DNA from 2 places in the Psychrobacillus sp. FSL K6-4046 genome. Region 2 is predicted to be linked to the other one. Evidence: riboswitches for the same ligand, from Rfam matches in the RefSeq annotation. Region 2 holds a riboswitch; the other holds the start of a gene.
The links. A riboswitch is a leader RNA that binds a small molecule or an ion and turns the genes downstream of it on or off. The one in region 2 is predicted to bind lysine.
Positions count from the first base shown of each region.

Region 1 (7,762 bases), 1.2 Mb from region 2:
TTCCATGTGAAACTTTTCCTTCGATATCAACAATACAAAAAAGAAATAAATAAAGTCTGCAAAAGGAAACGGTCTACACTCTCGTTTCCTTTTCTTTTTGATATTAAGTGAAACCTTAGTTATCTTTTTCCGTATTAGATGATAAATACTTACAATGTTATAAATTGGAGGTAAACAGATCTATGAATGTAGAGAAATTTATATCGCCCGAAAATTTTGGAGAAGTATTCCTATATGGAAACCATGAAGAAATTTATAACCAATGCGTCAAAGAATTTAAAGAGCTAGTATCACTGGACCAATTTATTGATTTAGCCATTTCCTTTAATCAGGAGGTTGAAAGCTACCAAATGATTAAAAAGACCGAGATTGGTTATTCAACTCAGTATTTATGGTTAGATAACAATAAGGAGAGAATAGTTAGTGTAACCTTTGATACGGCTAACTACATCCAGGGCATAGTATTAAAACCTTATGTAACCTTCCCCAAAAGCGATCAACGTTACACCAAAAATAAATATATGATGCCTATTAAAGAAGAATGGTTTGTTTTCTGGGGTGGGACGAATGAATTTCTTAACTATCATTACGTTTATGAATCTCAGCGCTATGCATATGATTTAGTGAAGATGAAGAATGGTCAGACGTATAAGGGTAATAGATTACTTAATGAAAGTTACTATGCTTTTGATAAAGAGGTAGTTGCGCCAGCAGACGGTAAGGTAGTAAAGGTTATGAATGATATTGTAGATAATATTCCCGGAGAAATGAATGAAAAAGAACCAGCCGGAAACTATGTCATTTTGGAGCATGAAAATAGAGAATATAGCTTGCTTGCGCATTTCAAACAATATTCTATAGTAGTAAAAGAAGGAGACGCGGTGAAGCAGGGACAAACAATTGGCCTTTGTGGAAATTCTGGAAACTCCTCTGAGCCTCATATACATTTTCAGGTGATGGATTCGTCTGATTATGTGAACTGCCACTCTATACGTATAAGCTTCTATGATGGGATTGAGCCAATTCAAGGCGATACAGTAACGACCTACAAACCGAACGAAAAGTCGAAAATGGATGTCTTTGACAAAGTGGAAAATACATTTACTTTAGCAGATTTTTTCTTATTTATTCCCCGTATTATAGGTTCATTTTTTAAATAAGACTGTTCGTTTCTATTTAGAATGATGAAGTTTAAAAAATAGTAATATTTTGATTAATCAATAGAATGTTTGTTGACAGATGAAAATCTCTATTGTAGACTATGAACAACTAATTGAATATAACCTCGCTTTTATAAGTGAGGTAGAGGCGCGATATTTAACAGTCCTTAGAGGAGCTTGAGAAGCTTAGATACTAAGGAGAAGGAAATGTCGCCGAAGCTTGTAATAAACTCATTATTACATGCTGGGTCTGCAGTGAAGAATTGCAGGACTGTCCGTTATAAACGTCCCGGTTTATAATGGTGTGCTATCTCATGGGGAAAAGTAGAGGATTTAGGGCAACCATACATTATGACCTGAGTCTACCTCAAGTCTTTTTTTGTACGGTTGTCCTTTTTGTATGGTTGCATACATATAATAACTTTAAAAAAGGAGATTACTAGAGATGAAAAAGAGACTATTTACATTCACATTTTTACTATCCATTTTTTTATTGCTTGCTGCTTGTGGAACGAAAGAGGAAGGAAGCGTTGGATCAGCATCTGCCCAAGATACATTTACAGTAGGACTAGAGGCAGGATATGCACCCTTTAACTGGACTCAAATGGATGACAAAAACGGTGGAGTGAAATTGGACGGTAACGCAGAGTATGCTGGTGGATACGATGTAGAAATTGCTAAAAAAATTGCAGAAGGCTTAGGTAAAGAACTGGTAATCGTTAAAACCGAATGGGACGGTCTAGTTCCAGCTTTAACTTCGGGTAAGATTGATGCAATTATTGCTGGAATGTCACCAACAGCAGAGCGTAAAAAAACAATCGATTTCTCTGAAAACTATTATACTTCCAACTTTGTTATGGTTGTAAAAAAGGGCGGAAAATTTGAGGATGCCACTTCCATTCAAGACTTTAATGGAGCAAAAGTTACAGGCCAATTAAATACTTCCCACTACGGAGTGATAGACCAAATTAAAGGTGTAAAAAAACAGCCTGCATCAGATAACTTTCCAGCAATGCGTGTAGCACTGGAATCCGGCATGATCGACGGTTATGTATCTGAACGTCCAGAAGGAATTAGTGCTTCCTCTGCAAATGATAACTTCAGCATGGTTGAATTCGAAGAAGGATTTGTTGCAGATGAAGAAGAAACAGCTGTTGCAGTAGGATTGAAAAAAGGTAGCGATTTAACAGATAAAATAAATGAAATATTAGCAGGAATTTCAGAAGAAGAGCGTCAAGAAATTATGGATAATGCTATTTCCAATCAACCAGCTGCAGAATAAGTATACTAACGGCTGCTAATAAAAGCAGCCGTTTCGTTTTTTTAAAGTACTTACTTCATTGGTTAGTGGATGTTCGAGGCAACAGAATGTGTAAGGAGGAAGACAATGAGTTTAGAATGGATTATCTCCATTATTACCAATAACTGGCCAATGTTTTTGCGTGGAGCAGGAGTAACCCTGTTGATTTCTATTATAGGAACTATTGTAGGAGCAATCATTGGATTATTAGCAGGCGTTATTAGGACCATCCCACTACCTGAAAAGAGGGTAAGTAGATATTTTTTAAAGCTGGTTAATCTTATCCTATCCATCTATATAGAATTCTTCCGAGGGACACCAATGATCGTCCAAGCCATGGTCATCTTTTATGGATCATCACTGGCCTTTGGGTTAGATATGGATCGTTTACTAGCAGCAATTTTTATTGTATCTATTAATACGGGAGCATATATGGCTGAAATTGTTCGTGGGGGAGTTATTTCAATTGATAAGGGACAATTTGAGGCATCACAAGCGATAGGGATGAATCACATTCAAACTATGCTATATGTTGTGTTACCCCAGGTTATCCGTAACATACTTCCAGCAACCGGCAACCAATTCATCATTAATATTAAAGATACCTCTGTTTTAAATGTGATAGGGGTAACGGAATTATATTTCCAAACGAAGTCTGTAGCTGGAAACAACTTCAGATATTTTGAGTCATTCTTTGTAGCTTGTATTTTATACTTCATCATGACGTTTGCTGTTACATTAATCTTACGACATTTTGAAAAGAAACTAGATGGACCCGAAAACTACACAGTCATTGGTCAGCCTATGCAAATGGCTGTACTGCCAAAAGGTCCTTATGAAAACAAGTAAACAAAGGAGGAGCAAATATGGAACACGTAATTGATATTCAACATTTAAGTAAATCCTTTGGAGCACATGAAGTTTTAAAAGATATAAATTTCTCTGTAAAAAAAGGCGAGGTTGTATGTATCATAGGCTCTTCAGGATCGGGTAAATCAACACTTCTGCGATGTGTTAATTTATTGGAAAAGCCTAGTGGAGGACAAATTATTTATAAAGGAAATAATATTTTAGACAATAAGCATGATATCAATTCCTATAGGACAAAGCTTGGCATGGTATTTCAGCAGTTTAATTTGTTTAATAATCATAATGTATTAAGCAACTGTTCAGTCGGACAGGTAAAGGTATTAAAGCGTTCAAAGGAAGAAGCCGAAAAAATTGCGACGAGATATTTAAAGGTGGTGGGCATGGATGGCTACGTCAATGCTAAGCCAAAGCAATTATCTGGTGGACAAAAGCAAAGAGTGGCTATCGCACGAGCTTTGTCTATGGAGCCTGATGTAATGTTGTTTGATGAGCCTACATCGGCACTTGATCCAGAAATGGTCGGCGAGGTATTAAAAGTTATGAAGGAGCTTGCGCATACTGGTCTTACTATGTTGATCGTTACGCATGAAATGGAATTTGCCAAGGAAGTCTCTGATCGTATAGTCTTCATGGACAAGGGGGTCATTGCAGAGGAAGGTCCCCCCGATCAAATTTTTAATCATCCTTTACAGGAACGGACGAGAGAATTCCTAAAAAGAACGCGGAAGTAGACTCTAGGATGTTAGTAGCATTTCATCTTTTTATCTAGAATAAAATTCAATAAAATAGTATATTGGTAATATATACATTGGATAAATTATCAAATCTATGTAAGGCTTCCCTTTCAAAAGAAAAGGAAGCCTTTTATATAAGGTACGAAATAAACTAGAGGTGTTCCTATGAGTGAAGTATTAAAACGAAATAATGTAAAAGTAATTGGAAATAAGGAAAAAGTAATCATGTTTGCGCATGGATTTGGATGTGACCAAACGATGTGGAGGCATATTATTCCTTCATTTTTGGATGACTATAAAATTGTATTATTTGATTATGTTGGTTCCGGTGAATCGGATTTAAGTGTTTATAATGCAGAGAAATACGCCTCGCTTAAAGGCTATGTCCGAGACGTCTTAGACATAGTAGAGGCATTGGAATTGAGAGACGTTATATTTGTAGGTCATTCGGTAAGCTCCATGATTGGTATGTTAGCAGCGATTCAAAAGCCGGATGTTTTTCAGAAGTTGGTTATGATTGGACCATCTCCGAGATATCTTAATGATCACGAGTATTACGGTGGATTCGATGAAAGAGATATCCACGAGATGCTAGATATGATGGAGATGAATTTTATAGGGTGGGCAAGCTATATGGCTCCAATAGTGGCTGCCACTGAAAAACACCCCGCGGTAGCAAAGGAAGTAGAAAAAAGTTTTAGTTCAACAAATCCGAAGATAACAAAGCAATTTGCAGAGGTGACCTTCTTTTCTGACCATCGTAAAGATTTAGAGAAATCATCTATTCCGGTGCTAATCATTCAATGCTCAGAAGACAGTATTGTTCCTATTCAGGTGGGAGAATATTTACACCATCATATAGAGAATAGTGAATTTAAGATAATGGATGTAAAGGGGCATTATCCTCACCTAAGTCACCCGTGTGAAACAGCGGAGCTCATTAAAGGGTATCTATACCAGGTGTAGGGAAGGGAATGACATTTTATGGAGGAACGTTTGGATTTGGCACCTTGTGGCTATGTCACTATTAGTCAAGAAGGTATGCTAATTGATATGAATAAAACCTTTCTTCAAATGATAGGGTTTTCCTTTGACGATCTTTCTCAAAAACATATAGAAACAATCATGTCTAAAACGAATCAGTTTATATTCCATACTTATTTTTATCCTTATATACGATTATATGGGCATATGGAAGAGTTATTTCTTAGTCTACAGCATAAGGATGGGCAGAGCATTCCTGTGTTGTTAAACGGGAAAAAAGCTACTCGAGAGGGTGCAGATGTAATTGACTGTGTATTAGTTTCAATGGGAAAAAGAATAGGATATGAACAGGAAATTAGGTTAGCAAAAAAGCAATTAGAGGAAGCATTTCGAGAAAAAGAACTGGCTCTTTCTAAATTAGAAGAGCTTCATGAGGAAATAGAGGAAAAGCAAGAAAAGCTACTTGAACTCAATAGCAAGCTAGAGAAATTAGCTATAACTGATAAATTGACTGGTTTAAAAAACCGTCGTTATTTTCATATCAAGCTAGAAGAGATGATCATTCAATACGAGCAAAAAGGACAGGCTTTTTCCTTATGCTTAATTGATATCGATCATTTTAAGCAAGTGAACGATACTTGGGGTCATACAATGGGAGATCAAGTGCTAGAGCAACTAGCAAAAATAGCAGACTTAACAGTACGTCCAGTGGATACATTACTTAGATACGGAGGAGAGGAGTTTATCGTTCTTCTCCCGTTTACTAATGCACAACAGGCTAAAAACCAGGGAGAACGTTTAAGGCAGGAAATAGAAGCAGCAGATTGGGTTATAGGTGAAGTGACGATAAGTATGGGGATAGCAACATATACATCCGAAGACACGCATGCAAGCGTGGTAGAGAAGGCTGACCAAGCGTTATATTATTCCAAGCGAAATGGTAGAAACAGAATTACGCATATAGACGATTTATAAGGGGGGCGCACAAATGGTTGCTTTTAACGTCATAAAAAAAGACCAGGAATACTGGCTTGCCGATCAAATAAAAATGAATCAATCTAAAGAAGTATATTGGGCAGAACTAAAAACCCTTTTAGCAGCTTGGGAAAGCAATCAGGTAAATTATCTGTCGCTTCTGATGGATGCGGAGTATGAGGAACAATTATTAAATGAAGGTTTTCATAAGGTTTCTTCCGTGGTGGAATATACAAGAACACTAGAGGAACGCTTTATTTTAGATAGCTCTATTTTTGTGCAATCTCTTTCGGATAGCTTAATGACAGATGAGGAATTCGCCAAACTATATGATGAATGTCGAAGCGGATCGGCGAACAAAAATAATTTGTTCTCTATTGATCAAATCATGGAAGCCTTCTTAAATGAGTTAGGTCCTAACTGGCGTAACCATTGTCATATCTTCTATAAAGCAAAAGAACCTTTGGGTATCAGCATTCCTCATATAGAAGACGGAACAACTGAGGAAGGTAGGTTGTTTTACTTTGGAGTAACTCCAGAGCATAGAGGTAAAGGTTTCGGTAAGGTACTTCACTTATATTCATTAGAGCTTTTAAAGAATATGCATGCGACATATTATGTAGGTAGTACAGATGAGAACAATGAATACATGATTCGGATTTTTAAAGCCAATGGATGCTTATTAAGGGATAAAAAAGGAATCTATCGTATCGATAAATAAAAGCAAAGGAGCAAGCGAATTAACATCACTTGCTCCTTTTAATAATTTATTTAGTTGGAAATTGCTCCAACAGTAGAAGCAACTTTAGAAATGATTAACTCACTACCTAATAGTGGAGATTCTTTCGATGCTTCTTCAGAACCTGGTTCTGGTCGTTTATGTGCTGCCTTGAAGAGGTCGCTATTTTTCCATGCTTGGAAACTTTCTTCGTTTTCCCAATACATATTGACATTCATTTCATCATATTCAGTGGTACCCTGTGTAATAGTAACCTCTACTTTTACGAAGCCTTCCATTTCTTGAAGTGGACTTGGTTTTGTAAAGTTTGGAGCCATTCTTTCTGCAAATCCTGGTTTTGTTTTAATACGATTCGTAACGATAATCATTGGCCATTCTCCTCTTTTAACTTATTTGAATCAATGTAAGTATAACATTTCAGCCTCAAATTTAAACGTTTCATGTACTAAGAAGAATCACATAATACAAGGAAAAAAACTAAAAATAAACAGATTAGGTTATGATTATATCTCCTATTTTTTTGTATAAACAAATTGAATTTTATGCCCAAGTACTTCATTATTATATATACAAGTCTTTACATGCTCAGTCGATATGTAAAGAAATACATTTACACGAAGGAAGTAGTTTATGTCGGAAGCAAATATAACTCGTTTAGAGGTCGATGGCAAGGAAATTATTTTGATTGGTACTGCTCACGTTTCAAGGTTAAGTGCTGAGCAGGTAAAAGAAGTGATCGAAAAAGAAAAACCGGATTCCGTGTGTATAGAGTTGGACGAACAGAGATATCAATCTATTACAGATAATAACAAATGGAAAGAGACAGATATTTTTAAAATCATAAAAGAGAAGAAAGCGACATTGCTATTGATGAACTTAGCTATTTCTTCCTTTCAAAACCGTATGGCGAAGCAGTTTGATATTAAACCCGGTCAGGAAATGATACAAGGGATAGAGAGTGCAAAAGAAAATGGGGCAGAACTTGTACTAGCGGATCGTA
Region 1 is NZ_CP152020.1:3,822,418-3,830,179, reverse strand. Features, by position in the region: gene MKY09_RS18935 (M23 family metallopeptidase) at 183-1,160, shown strand; lysine riboswitch at 1,296-1,478, shown strand; gene MKY09_RS18930 (transporter substrate-binding domain-containing protein) at 1,606-2,442, shown strand; gene MKY09_RS18925 (amino acid ABC transporter permease) at 2,548-3,309, shown strand; gene MKY09_RS18920 (amino acid ABC transporter ATP-binding protein) at 3,327-4,061, shown strand; gene MKY09_RS18915 (alpha/beta hydrolase) at 4,230-5,030, shown strand; gene MKY09_RS18910 (sensor domain-containing diguanylate cyclase) at 5,049-6,023, shown strand; gene MKY09_RS18905 (GNAT family N-acetyltransferase) at 6,037-6,744, shown strand; gene MKY09_RS18900 (heme oxygenase) at 6,795-7,130, opposite strand; gene MKY09_RS18895 (TraB/GumN family protein) at 7,393-7,762, shown strand, end outside.
Region 1: it holds a riboswitch for lysine, as region 2 does, so the genes downstream of both, MKY09_RS18930 (transporter substrate-binding domain-containing protein) here and MKY09_RS05675 (Na+/H+ antiporter NhaC family protein) in region 2, are expected to answer to the same signal.

Region 2 (7,762 bases):
ATTGTGCCATGTTCCCTGCAGGAATTTTCTTAAAGGATTTACCGGAGGGACCTGTCACTGCTTGGGATCTACATCAATGCCTGCCTCACCCCATTAATCCATGTATCGTTACATTAAGTGGAGCTGAGCTGCTAGAGGTGATGGAGCTTTCGAAAAACGAAAAATGGCCAAATTTAGAAGTGAAGGGTCTCGGATTTCGTGGTAAGTATTTAGGGGCTATTTTATTTGAACAGGTTGAACAAGATATGCATGGGCAGCTTTTGATTAAAGGTGAGCCATTAACGTTACATCATACGTACCGGCTGGCGACGCTAGACATGTTTACTTTTGGATTTTTCTTTCCTTCTTTTAAGACCGCGAAGAAACAATATATTATGCCAGAAACTATTCGGGACGTTATAAAATGGTATGGAATAAAGGAAGAGCATAAATGTAGGGCATAATAGACCTCCTCGTTACATAAAAGTAATGAGGAGGTTTTTTCGTTGTTTTATCGCAAAAAGAAGAAGCGTTTCATATTTTTTAGCACTCAACGCAAATTAGCCATCTTTTTAACATGCTTTCTATTGTCAGTGGCTTGGGTATTCTATTATATAAATGCGCAACTAACTCCCACTTACTTACAATATGCTGAAGTGCAAACGAACAAGATTGCATCTATGGTAATAAGTAAGGCGATTAACTCGCGTACGGCAAATGTTCTAGATGTAAACGATATTATTGAAGAGGTTCCTTCGGATAGCAAAAATATGGTCACAACCAAATTCAATACAGAAATTATTAACCGAGTGCTATCTGATACAAATAGTTTAGTACAATCCCATTTAGAACAGGCTGAACAAGGGAATTTATCAAGTCTTCCTTACTTGGATGATATTGAGTATGATAAGCAAACAATGGAAGACCAAGGTGGAGTCGTATTTTTTGTTCCGATGGGGCAAGCAACGAATATACCTTTGATCGGTAACCTTGGTCCGAAAATACCAATTCGATTCCACGTGATCGGAAACGTTCAGTCAAATGTGGTGCCTACTATTACCGAGTTCGGTATTAATAATGCGTATGTAGAAATTAGTATCCACATTAAGGTGAATGTACAAATCATCGTCCCGCTTGCTAGTAAAATGAGTGTAGTGGAACAGAATATACCAGTAGCCATGGGTCTAGTACAAGGGCAGGTTCCTCACATTTATACAGGTGGGGATGGGTCGGCTGCTCCATCGGTGGAGGTACCTATACCGTTACCGGAAGATTAAAAAAACTTCATTTTTCTTAAATTACTGTTAGAATAGATAAAAATGAATAATAAATAGGTAGAGGCCGCATTGCTTAATAGTATGTTACGGGAGGGTGACTCCAAGGATCGTAATAGAAAGGAAGTTTTGCCGAAACTAAGTATGTCTAGTCAAGGATGCTTAGTTGGGGTTATTTTGAACAAGAATAACACTGTCATGTATATGGGGACATATAGATGGGGAGCTACAAAAGTGAAACAAAGTGTTATAACTAAAATTTCATGTATAAGCCAACCTATAAAATACTATAGGTTGGCTTTTCTATTTTCAAGGAGGAACAGTTTTGGAGAATACAATTTTTTCGTTAGTGCCACCGCTATTGGCAATCATCATGGTTTTATTGACAAAAAGGGTCTTGTTATCGTTAGGAGCAGGTATTCTTTCTGCAGCCTTACTAGTAGAGGAATTTAGCCCTGTTGGATCTTTGTTAATGTTATGGAATTCCTTTAAAATCTCTTTTTGGGATGGGGGATTAAATGTATATAACATTTATATTTTATTGTTCATTCTCTTGTTAGGTGTAGTTACCGCTTTTGTCAGCCTGTCAGGAGGAAGCACGGCTTTCGCTAATTGGGCGATTAAGCGAATTAAAACGAAAAGAGGCTCTAAACTATTAACAGCCTTTTTAGGAATCATTATTTTTGTGGACGATTATTTTAATGCATTAGCAGTAGGGCAAATTGCAAGACCAATTACGGATTCGCATAAGGTTTCTCGTGCAAAGCTAGCCTATTTCATCGATTCTACATCAGCACCGATATGTGTAATCTCACCAGTTTCTAGCTGGGGAGCATTTTTGATCAGCCAGCTAGGTGTTATTTTCACAACACATGCTGTGACAGAATATACTCCGTTAGAAGCTTTTATCACAATGGCACCAATGAATTTCTATGTTATAGCTACTTTAGCGATGGTGTTCTTTGCCGCATGGACAGATTTTGATCTGTTTGAAATGAAAAAGCATGAAAAACGTGCGAAGGAAACAGGAGTATTATTTGATCCAAATAAAACAAACCCAGGAGATATGGAAGGAGATTTTCCAGACAATCAGTATGGTAAAGTGATCGATTTATTGCTTCCAATCATCTCTTTAGTAGTGGTAACGTTAGGATTGATGTTCTGGACAGGCTATCAGTTGTCTGGAGGAATTTTAGATATTTTTGTCATCTTTGAAAATACAGATGTTCCTTTGTCCTTATTTATAGGTGGATTGGTAGCAAGTATTTTATCCTTCCTGTTGTATGCGCGCCAATTCAAAGTGAACCCAGATGCTAATATGAGCTACGTGTGGAAGGCTTTACGTACAGGTGTTCAATCTATGCTTCCAGCTATTATGATTCTTGTGTTTGCATGGGCATTGTCTTACTTAATCACGGCATTAGAAACAGGTGCATTTTTAGCTACAATCGTTACGGAAAATAATGTTCCGGTAGGTATCATACCAGTTTTAATGTTTGTGTTGACTGCATTTATGGCTTTTGCTACAGGTTCTTCCTGGGGTTCGTTTGGTATCTTGCTTCCTATTGGTGCAAGTATTATCATGGCAATCGATCCGCAGCTATTGCTACCAGTATTAGCAGCAGTATTGGCAGGGGCGGTTTTCGGAGACCATTGTTCACCGATTTCGGACACTACGATCATGTCAGCTACGGGAGCTGGAGTTAATGTCATTGATCATGTGATGACACAGCTGCCTTACGCAATTATTAGTGCAATCATAGCTGCAATCGGATACTTAGTATTAGGATTGACAGGCTCTGTCATGATAGGATTAATAACAGTAGTAGGAATCCTCATTCTATTATTTGGGTTTTGGACCCTTAGTAATAAAAGTGGGAACAAGCATTCTATTTAGCTTTTTTAGAAGGTTGTTTGAATTCAAATAATATGGTACATTGACAACAGTGAAGTCAGATTATTTGAAATGGGGGATGGAATCGTGACATCATGTAAGCCACCAAAAGAACAGCATGAGCGCAAGCCTGAATGGCTCAAAATAAAGCTAAATACGAATGAAGATTATAAAGGCTTAAAAAAACTAATGCGCGAAAACAACTTAAACACTGTGTGTGAAGAGGCAAGATGCCCTAATATTCATGAGTGCTGGGGATCTCGTCGTACTGCTACATTTATGATTCTTGGCGCAGTTTGTACAAGAGCATGTCGCTTCTGTGCAGTAAAGACTGGACTTCCAAATGAACTAGATTTAGCGGAGCCAGAACGTGTGGCAGATTCAGTTGTTATTATGAATCTTAAGCATGCGGTAGTGACGGCTGTAGCAAGGGATGACTTAAAAGATGGCGGATCAGAAGTTTTTGCAGAAACGATCCGTGCAATTCGAAGAAAAAATCCTTTTACTACAATTGAAGTGCTTCCATCGGATATGGGGGGCATTGAGCAAAACATCCGTAACATTATGGATGCGAAGCCAGATATCCTGAATCATAATATTGAAACGGTACGTCGATTAACTCCTAGAGTTAGAGCACGTGCACAATATGACCGTTCTTTAGAATTATTAAAGCGTGCAAAGGAAATGCAGCCAAGCATTCCTACAAAGTCTTCGTTAATGCTAGGTTTAGGGGAAACGTTTGAAGAAATCATTGAGGTTATGGATGATTTACGTGCAAATAACGTTGATATTATGACAATTGGTCAATATTTGCAGCCTACGAAAAAACATTTAAAGGTTCAAAAATATTATTCTCCAGCTGAGTTTGGAGAACTGCGTAAGATAGCAATGAGTAAGGGTTTTTCACATTGTGAGGCAGGCCCACTTGTTAGAAGTAGCTATCATGCAGATGAGCAAGTAAATGCAGCTGCGAAGCAAAGACAGCAACAAGGTGAGGAATTACTAGCTGTTCAAGAGTAATAGCTAATGGATGGTGAATGTATGATAATAGCAGAAGGCTTCACTTATGAAGTAATAGAAGATTACCGTGATGCGTTTAAAGAGGAAGCTTTTTTGGAGCGTTACAGCGAGATTTTAACAAAGTACGATTATATTATGGGAGACTGGGGATATGGTCAGCTTCGCCTAAAAGGATTTTTCGAGGATCGGAACCAAAAGGCAACATTCGATACGAAAATTAGTACGATGAAGGATTATTTGTACGAGTATTGCAATTTTGGCTGTGCTTATTTCCTTGTTAAAAAAACAGGTGTGGCTCCAAAACCAGTAGTTTTAGAGCTAGTAAAAGATAAACAAGAAAACCTTGAGCAGGATCAGTTATGATCTAGCTCAAGGTTTTTTTCTGTAGTAGAGTTATCATGAAAAGTAGGGTTCTGAGTCATAATAATACCCTTTGGCTTTCTGCAGAACAAGCTTCTTGAGGTGAGCAAAGAGAATAAGCTATCAAGACTCAGTTTCGCTGTTATTTTTCTTAAGAATAAGATTAACTTTTTCTACCATTTCAACAATCTCAGGGTGTATTCTATTCTCTTCTTCTAAGATTAAATTAGCTGAATCTATTTCCTTGAACACACCTTGTATTGATTTTAATTGATTCATCTGATCGGTTGTTGGTGGCTTGTTATCGATTTGGTAAAGTAAGCTGATTAAGTCCGCTAAAGAGACATTTAGCTTTGGATTTAGGTCAGTGGCCATCTCCAACAATCTCTCTGCATTACTAATATCCTCTAGCATTGGACCGATGGCCAGCCATCTCTTTTCCTCATCTTGAAGATCTTTCTCACTTTCTTGAATAAAGGAAGCGTTAGTTGTAAAAGCCATGTCTATGAATTGAAATGCTTCCTGAAAAAAGGCATAAGATGCGGTCTCATTATAGTGATTATTTGTGTTTTCTTTCTTATAAAATGTTTCTTTCAAGTATCCGTGTTCATCTTTATCAAATTTGAAACTCTGTACAGTTCTATCAGAGTGCTGCGCTTTAATCATGACGATTAATGGTTTTCTTTCAAAAATGGTTGTACTAAAATCTATATAGCCTAATTGAACATATTCATCAAAAAGAGGATAGGTTTTATCACCGTCTTTAACGACCAACAACCACTTCTGCCCATCATCCCATGCATAACGGCCGTTCTCCATTTTTCCTGCATCTACATGCAATTCAATTATTTCATCTTCACCATCGCCATCGATGTCGATTTTAGTTGTTTTATAAAGTGCAACAGGATACTTTTCAATATCTTTTGCGAGAATCATAGAATAATCTTTATTCACTTCTTCATTCATCGCCAGCTCCAGTGTGGTTTTTTCCTCCTTTAGAGTGTCTTTTTCTAATGAAAGTTGTTCTAGTTGCTTTTTAAGCTTGTTAATTTCGTTGGCTTGATCTGTGTCTGACTGATCAGCGCAACCAACAAGTATACCTATTAAGCATACGATTCCCAGTAAAAGTCCTCTCATTTTATTATTTCCTCCTATATAGCAGTAATAAATATTAATTCTCTATTCTTTTGGTTATACCTCTTTCAATTACCTAATTGAAAGGAAAAAATGATTTCCGCTCATATGAAGGTGATAAGGTTCAAACACAACAAGTTGAGATGCTCAATAATCTTTCCATATCTATGTTTGGAAATATTTAGTGTGTTAATATGATATAAGAGAAATAGTAATCGCTATTAAAATACTGTTTGGAGGAAAGAGAGTGAATTCAAACACTAACCGTTTAGCATACAATGAAACAGAAGTTTATTGGAAGAATTATCAGAGATTTTTTCCTGAAGAGTTGCGTATAAATGACAATAATCTACCTGATGAAGAATGGTGGGTTTGGAATGACTATCATATACATCTAGATCGAATGACTGCTTTGGATTCGAACATTAAAGTTGTTTTACTACATGGTGCAGGTGGAAACGGGCGACTATTGGCTCCCTATGCTCTGATGTTACAAGCATATGGATATGATGTTGTATCTCTAGACCTTCCTCCTTATGGTCTTAGTTACACCGAGTCAGTGAAATCTATGGAATACTATGATTGGATAGAAATAATTTCAGAGTTTATTAAACAGGAATTCAATCGAGACGGTAAGCCAATTGTTTTATTAGGGGCAAGTATCGGAGGCATGCTAGCATATCATGTGGCTAGTATGAGTAAGCAAGTGAAAGGTTTGATTGTTACGACTTTTGTAGATACAAGTAATCAGAGGGTTCGTGATCAAATTGCCCCCAATAAGTTAATTAGCCGACTAGGTAAATTCACGTTGGATCGCTTCCCTCTTGTATTAGATTCGTTTCTGATCTCCGTTTCTAAAGTATCAAGAATGAAGTTAATCACAAATAATTATGAGCTGACGAAACTAATTATTCAAGATTCTCGAGCTGCGGGGACAAAAATTCCTTTGCGATTTCTAAGAACCTTTTTAAATGCGAAACCAATTATTGAACCTGAATATTTTGATGCTTGTCCTATATTACTTGTCCATCCTGAAGTAGATCCGATGACGCCATTTAAATTAAGTGAATCTTTTTATAAACGACTGAAATGTAAGAAGAGATGTGTAATTTTAGAAGGAGCCGGTCATTTTCCTGTAGAACAACCTGGTGTCGAACAGATGAAAATAGCTGTCCTAACCTTTTTGAATGAGATAGAAAATACTTTTGAGTCAAAAGAAGATTAGAATTAACTATAGGTAACCGTGCTTAGGTGGAAATATACGACTTATTATTAATGAGGTTGGTGCTCAATATTGAACAATACGCTTTTTAACCTATTCGTTTTTATAGGACTGGGTTCTACCCTTTTTACTATCGTGCTTTTAATAGCACTATTTACAATTAAATATATTCGCAAGAAACCAAAAGGCTTTCCTAAAAAAGTATTTGTTTCTATGAGTATTTTAGGCACAGTATCGGCTGTTTTTTGGAGTAGTTGGATTGTTAATCCTAATTTCTTGCCTCAGGGACATCCTGGTCAAACTCTTCAATCTCCAAATGGTGATTTTAAAGCACAGGTATATCATATGTCTGGATTTATAGATTATAAAAATGTAAGAGTAGATATAATTAACAATGAAACGAAAAAGAAAGAAATGATTTATTATGACTATGTAGATAAAGCGTTAGACATTATGTGGGTAGAGGAAGACACTTTAAAGATTGAAGAAAAATATTTAGAGGTTGATAGGGATAAATTTGATTATAGAACACAGGGGACTTAAACAATCGTGAGCGTGATGGGGTAAATAAGTAAAATGAGCATAGAAGCATAGCTTCCAGCTCATTTTTTTGTGCATTATAACTTAACCATTTAAGAAATGCTTTCTCCCAAGCGTGTACAGAGAACTTTTCTGATTATGTCAGGGACATCATTAACTCAGTAATTCTCTTAAATATTCTCTAAGCTCTAATGCTTCCTCTTCGGATCTATTAAAAATATGCTCTAGGTAGCCCGGTTCTTCTACATCATCTGAACCTATGATGGCTGACCGATTGTATTGTATATCCATTACAAGAACTTTTCCAAAAAATCGAGAGCTCTGTACGATCGCTAAGTC
Region 2 is NZ_CP152020.1:1,176,241-1,184,002, forward strand. Features, by position in the region: gene MKY09_RS05665 (bifunctional UDP-sugar hydrolase/5'-nucleotidase) at 1-443, shown strand, start outside; gene yunB (sporulation protein YunB) at 486-1,256, shown strand; lysine riboswitch at 1,307-1,490, shown strand; gene MKY09_RS05675 (Na+/H+ antiporter NhaC family protein) at 1,579-3,150, shown strand; gene lipA (lipoyl synthase) at 3,220-4,167, shown strand; gene MKY09_RS05685 (YutD family protein) at 4,189-4,530, shown strand; gene MKY09_RS05690 (hypothetical protein) at 4,651-5,664, opposite strand; gene MKY09_RS05695 (alpha/beta hydrolase) at 5,909-6,886, shown strand; gene MKY09_RS05700 (DUF5412 family protein) at 6,956-7,426, shown strand; gene MKY09_RS05705 (DUF3055 domain-containing protein) at 7,577-7,762, opposite strand, start outside.